One region of the Glaciecola petra genome, then DNA from elsewhere that is predicted to be linked to it. Evidence: predicted binding sites of a transcription regulator. Region 1 holds the regulator's gene; each other region holds the start of a gene.

What was found. Region 1 encodes FNR, which switches genes on or off when oxygen is low (the NO sensors DNR and NnrR bind a similar motif). Its sites were predicted from a motif close to TTGATCTAGATCAA; they were not measured.
Region 2: ccoG (cytochrome c oxidase accessory protein CcoG) is a predicted target of FNR. The motif match lies at 1,179-1,192, and genes of this name have one in related genera.
Region 3: RM552_RS12735 (FeoA family protein) is a predicted target of FNR. The motif match lies at 880-893, and genes of this name have one in related genera.

What each region holds. Positions count from the first base shown of each region.
Region 1 covers NZ_JAVRHX010000001.1:1,205,587-1,207,867, forward strand. The annotation lists gene RM552_RS05310 (sulfite exporter TauE/SafE family protein) at 1-486, shown strand, start outside; gene fnr (fumarate/nitrate reduction transcriptional regulator Fnr) at 515-1,252, shown strand; gene ttcA (tRNA 2-thiocytidine(32) synthetase TtcA) at 1,366-2,268, shown strand.
Region 2 covers NZ_JAVRHX010000001.1:190,992-193,272, forward strand. The annotation lists gene ccoG (cytochrome c oxidase accessory protein CcoG) at 1-1,066, opposite strand, end outside; gene RM552_RS00855 (hypothetical protein) at 1,467-1,829, shown strand; gene RM552_RS00860 (DUF3016 domain-containing protein) at 1,985-2,281, shown strand, end outside.
Region 3 covers NZ_JAVRHX010000003.1:440,492-442,772, reverse strand. The annotation lists gene RM552_RS12740 (carbohydrate porin) at 1-850, opposite strand, end outside; gene RM552_RS12735 (FeoA family protein) at 1,000-1,227, shown strand; gene feoB (ferrous iron transporter B) at 1,228-2,281, shown strand, end outside.

The DNA of each region.
Region 1 (2,281 bases):
ATTACCGGTTATTTAAGCAGTATTTTTACTGCAAAAGTAGTGTTCGGCTTATATATTCTGCAAATTATAAGCATATTTTTTCTATTACTTTTAGCCCTATACATAAGTGGGATATTGCAGATACTAGCTTATTTTGAAAGATTGGGTGGGTATTTATGGCAAAAAATTGCGCCGATAGGCAAAAGCTTAATTCCATTTAAATCCCCATGGCATACTGTTTTATATGGAATGTTATGGGGTTGGTTACCTTGTGGTTTAGTTTACACAGCGTTAACGTGGTCTTTAGCAAGCGGTGATAGTCTAAATGGCGCTGTTTTTATGTTATGTTTTGGGATCGGCACCCTGCCCGCATTAATTGCTTCTAGCGTTGGTGCAAGTTTCGTGATTCCCTATTTACAACACAAAAACACTCGCTTGTTTATGGCTTTTCTGATACTAATTTTCGCAATATTTTTGACCTTTAAATTATTTCAGGGTATAAAATGATCTCTTTCAGAAATATTAAAGTAGCGTTATGAGTAAAGGTTCAGAACTTTCTATACATTGTCAAAGCTGTAGCTTCAGTCATTTATGTCTTCCCGTTAGTCTTAATAAATCTGAATTAGATTCTTTGGACGATATTATTGAGCGCAAGCGACCTCTCCATAAACAAGATAAATTAATTAGTGTGGGTGATAAGTTTCACTCTTTATACGCTGTCAGGTCGGGGTCATTTAAGTCCTACATTAGCGGCAGTGATGGCGTCGAACAGATTGTTGGTTTTCATTTCCCTGGTGATATAGTTGGATTTGATGCAATGCGTGACGACACTCATCAAAGTTATACTCAAGCCCTTGAAACAGCAATGGTTTGCGAGTTGCCATACGATACTCTCGAAACAGTGTCGAATCGCTATCCTAAGTTACGTCAACAAATCATGAAATTTATGAGTTCCGAAATTAAACATAATCACGATTTGATGATGTTATTAAGTAAACGCAGCGCTGAAGAACGTTTACTTCATTTTATTAGCCATTTGTCACAACGATTTGATGAGCGGGGGTATTCAGCAAAACAATTTAACCTTTCAATGACTCGAGGTGAAATTGGGAATTATTTAGGTTTGACAGTGGAAACTATTTCTAGGCTATTAACGTGTTTTCAAAAAGAAGGCCTTTTACAGGTAGATGGCAAGTTAATTACTATTTTGGATCTTGAGGGTGTTCAGCAAAGAATGCCAGATTCAGAAATAGAAATCAGTTCAGTTAACTAGTGAATTGATTGATATAATCAACCTTAGTAAATCATATATTTAAATATACTTATTTTTAAGCGAAGACTTATTATTGTATAATTTATGCATCATCTAATTAGTAAATAATACTCATGTCAGTAAAAACAAAACTTGAATATAGTTTTAACAAACTACAAAAGCGCTTGCGTAGAGAAACTGGAAAAGCGATTTTTGATTTTAATATGATCACTGACAATGACAAAATAATGGTCTGCTTGTCGGGTGGAAAAGATAGTTACACGCTACTTGACGTATTATTATATTTTCAACGTATCGCACCGATAAATTTTGACCTTATTGCTGTTAATCTCGATCAAAAACAACCTGGTTTTCCAGCGGATGTATTGCCAAGATATCTAACAGAACTTAATGTTAATTATACAATAATAGAAGAAGACACTTACTCTATTGTAAAAGAGAAAATCCCTGAAGGTAAAACAACGTGTTCCCTTTGTTCACGATTAAGAAGAGGCGTTTTATATAGAACGGCATCTGAAATTGGCGCGACAAAAATAGCATTAGGACACCATAGAGATGATATTTTAGAAACACTGTTTTTGAATATGTTTTATGGCGGTAAAATTAAGTCAATGCCCGCTAAACTTGTAAGCGATAATAAAGAACATGTTGTCATACGCCCTCTTGCATACTGTTCTGAGCAAGACATTGCCAAGTATAGCCAGCATATGGCATTTCCAATCATTCCGTGCAACCTCTGTGGTTCGCAAGAAAACCTGCAACGTAAAAACATAAAAGCTATGTTGAATGATTGGAAGCATCGTTTCCCAGGCAGGATAGAATCGATGTTTAAAGCAACACAAAACATTGTGCCTTCACATCTTTTAGATCAATCTCTTTTTGATTTCACTAATTTAAGTAAAAACAATAATTATGAAGGTGAAGGCGACATTGGATTTGATGAACCAGATCTAACAATTAAAACCCCTAATCAAGACACTGTTCGTTTAAATGTTGTAGAAGTAAAAGCTAAATAAAAAATCACCGTCA
Region 2 (2,281 bases), 1.0 Mb from region 1:
TGCTCATAACCGCAAGAACAAAAGCATACGCGACCAACTTGGGTCGAATTATTTTTGTTTCTCCACCAGCTAGTTGATGTTCGGAGTTAAAGCTAATTAAGTTCTTGGCATAGCCCATTTTTTCCATCACACCATTGCAAGCATCAACACAAGCACCACAATTTATGCACTCATACTGTAAACCATTACGAATATCTATTCCGGTAGGGCATACCTGTACGCATAGGTTGCAATCAACACAATCCCCTAGACCTTTTTGTTTAACCTCATCTGAACTTAATTTCCTTGAACGAGGTCCTCTTTTTTCGCCACGATTAGCATCATACGCAACTGTAAAAGTATCTTTATCAAACATAGCTGATTGAAAACGGGCATAAGGGCACATGTGAGTACACATAATTTCTCGCATATAACCTGCGTTTCCATAAGTACAAACTGTGAAGAAAATCACCCAAAAACCAGCCCAAAACCCGACGTTTAAGGTAAAGAAGTCGATAAATAACTCATTAATAGGAACAAAATAACCAACAAATGTTAAAGAAGTTAATAGTGCAACAAGCACCCATGCAGTATGCTTTGCCGCTTTTCGTATAAATTTGTCTACATCCATTTTACGTTGGTCGAGCTTTATTCGCTTATTTCGAGCACCTTCTGTTTTTTCTTCAAACCAAATAAAAATATAGGTCCAAGTGGTTTGTGGACACATAAAACCACACCAAACTCTACCTGCAAAAGTGGTGATGAAAAATAAGGCAAATGCAGAGACGATTAAGGTGTAGGCCAATAACGTGAGGTCTTGTGGCCACAGAGTTAAGCCAAATATATTGAAACGTTGCTCAGCAAGATCAAACAGAATAGCTTGCTGGCCTGCGTAACTAATCCATGGGCCGATTGCAAATATTCCTAAAAAGATAAACCCAAATAAACGTCGAAAAGTCTCAAATGCACCTTGTACTTTTCGAACATAAATTCGGTTGCGAGCAGAATAGCTAGGTTTGGTGATTTGAACTGCCGACTTTTCTATTTTAACCGGCGTGACATCTTTGATTTTAATTTTTTCAGTCATATAAAAGGACCATTATTGGTTACCGTCACATATGTGCTATCTTCAATGACAAAGGGTCAGTAGCAAGGGATTAGCTTATTCTTTGAGTATATCAAAACCCTGATGATAAAAGTTAATTGAGATCAATAAACTAGTAAATTAGTTGTATGGCTAAGATAACACCTATTCAGTATTTATGAGTACTAAATAGGAAAGCATAGATGTTGGAGTCTAAACCCTCAAAATCATCAGTTTTTTTGTATTATTATCAAGCGTAATGGCATCGATATTGTATACCTATAAAAATAATGTAAAGTAGACGACTCTGCTTGCATAGGCATATTGTATCTTAAACGACCTATATAGCACTTGTTCATCGCGTATTGACGCGTAATGTTACATTTGGAGCTAAAAGTTAAGTATGCGTAAAACCATCGTACTCATTATACAAATAATTTTATTGGTTCTATTTTTGCGCTCGTCTTTTGCGCAACATTTTTTTGGTGACGCTGCAAAACAGGTTTTAACATGGTTTGAATCGGTATCTAGTTTGCCAGAGCGCCAACAAATCATGACTTTACGTGATACATTTATGCGCAATAATATGTCTTTAAAACCTCATCAGGTTGATTACGTCATAGAAGTGACAGAAACGGTTGAAAGTATCAATAAATTTTACCAACTGTATTGTGTCAAAGATGATAAAAATCCTTATATATACGGCGCAAATTTAAAAAAGTTTTGCAATGACATTGCAGACTCTGAACTTTTAATAAGTTCTTGACTCTTATATACAAAGGTAAAAACGCGTGATTGTTGTTCAAGAAGCAATTTTTGAAAAACTCGCTGGCACCTCAAACAAAGATGCGATGTTGCAAACGGTGTTAACTTACAGTGAGTATTAACTGGGTAATTAGTATGACTAATATGGGTATTTTTATGAAAAAATTAATGATTCCTTTGGCCTGCATATTTGTGGGTGTTCAAACAGCAAACGCAACTTCGGCAATGGATACCGAAGTAGCGCAAGATGAGAGCAGAGTAGCGGTTGAATGGCTTGAGCCAAAATCATACAGAGATGTGCGCTCGGCTAATTCCTCTAGTACTAAGTTTCGCAAGCAAGTATTTAAAGAACTTGAAGAGCATCTGGTCGATTTATCTGAGGATTTACCAGAAGGTCAATCTCTAAAAATACGCGTTACTGACTTAGATTTAGCAGGTCGGGTTGAGCCAGGT
Region 3 (2,281 bases), on a different contig from region 1:
ATTTGTTAAATGACGAATCCGCAGTACCTAATCTGAAAAATACACGGCTATTGCCAATACTGCGTTGGTGTCGTAAATAGTAGCCTTTATTTAAATCAGTGATAGCTCTACTGGATAGGAGAGCAGACAAAGGCTCAGAAACTGTATACTGCCAATAACCTACTAACCATGTTTGGTCTTCATTTTTATAAGCCCATTCAACAATACTGAATGCACCGTCTCCACTTTCGAGTTTTGCTGCAATGCTAGAGGGACGCTCAGGGTCTCCCGGTAAACCATCGGTCACTGAAAAGCGCAATGAATGTTGCTCATTGACTTGGTAAAAACCTGAAACGCCTAGTCCATAAAAAGGAAAAATAGAAGGCCCATTGCCACCACTTAGTCCAATATCAGGGCCAATACCGTGGCTACTATTGAAAAATAGCTCTGCGCTGTCGAGCACATCAAAATCACGATTTATATCGTACAAGCCAGCGAGTAGAGACCATTTATTACCTTCGAGTCTCAACCATGCCTCTGCTAGTTTTGTGAGTGAATCGCCGGTTTCTAAGTTTGAGACAACTTGATCATCACCAACGATATTGGCAGAAAACCCCGCGCCATTTGAATAAAGCGCCGAAGCATGGGCCACAATATTAAGATTCTTAGAAAGTTGATATTGATCATCGACACTTAGGTACAGAATATCCACATATTCACTAGCACGTTTATTACCACCAGAGGTGTTTTTGAGTAAATCACCACTATATTCGACAAAAAATTCTTGAGCTTGAACCTTTGATATTCCTATGCTGCTTAGTGCTAAGCCCCCTAAAAAAAGGCCAATAGCCGAAACTCGTAATAAGGTCATATTGCGGGATCCTATTATTTTTCCTATCGCTGATCTTGATCAAGCTTTATTAGGGCTCATTCACTAATTATGCTTTTAAAACTAAGTGATAACAATTATTATTCTTAACAACTACTTATTTGTATTATTTTCTTACCGGGCACATTGCCATGACTCTTTGGGATTTATCAAAAAATGCATCAGCGCGTGTGTCTGGTTATTCACCTGCTATGCACAGTTCAATACAGACCCGACTCCAAGAAATGGGGTTTGCGATTGGTGCCCATATCGTTTGCACTAAACGTAGTCCTTTTGGAGGTCCTTTGGTCATCTTGGTCCAAGATTGCGTTTATTCATTAGAGCGAAGCCTAGCTGAGGGTATTGAGGTAAAAGTTTAAATGGAACAGGCCCTAGAACGGATTGTACTAGTTGGCAAGCCTAATTCAGGAAAGAGCCTCTTATTTAATCAACTCACAGGTTTACGCCAGAAGGTGGCTAATTTTCCGGGTGTTACCGTAGAGCTGAAATCAGGCAAATTTGATAGCTATGAACTAGTCGATTTTCCGGGCACATATTCTCTGGAGGCTATTTCTGAAGACGAAAGCATTGCAATTGAACAACTCCATCATGCTATGCAAGAGATCAACACAAAGCTAATTTTATGTAATTTGGACGGTACTAAGCTCGAGCGCTCATTAGTGTTTGCTTTGCAAGTACAAACGCTGGCTAAAAAACATAACAAAAGCCTTGTTTTTACTATTAACATGATGGATGACCTGTTGCGTTTTGGGCATGATATTGATACTGAAAAGATGTCGGCACAGTTAGGATCACCCATCTATGCGATATCTGCAAAGTCTTTATATGGAATGTCAGAGTTTACAGAAGCTCTTAAAACACATATGACTCACCCTGATACTGCAAAAATAGCAGCGTCCGAAGAAGAAAATCAGATCCAGCAAGACCATATGTCTTTAGCCAAATCAATTGCTGCAGAACACGGGATTAAGCCCGATATTGTGTTAAAAAAACAAAATCACCTTGATAGTTTTTTACTGAATAACATTTTAGGTGGCTTTTCATTTTTATTGATTATGCTGTTTTTATTCCAAAGTATTTTTACTTGGGCTGCTCCCTTAATGGATGCAGTCGAAAGTGCAGTAGGATGGAGCGGCAGCATGGTGGTAGCTTATTTGCCCGAAGGGGCCTTTGCTGATTTTGTTAACGACGCGATATTTGGTGGAGTAGGGGCTTTTTTGGTGTTTGTCCCACAAATTATGGTGCTGACTTTAATTATTGGAATATTAGAAGACAGTGGATATTTAGCTCGGGCAGCGCTAATTTGTCATAAACCGCTAAGTTTGTTTGGGCTGTCAGGGCGCAGTTTTATTCCCTACCTAAGTGGGGACGCCTGTGCAATACCTGCCATAATGGCCGCAAGAACCATAGAGT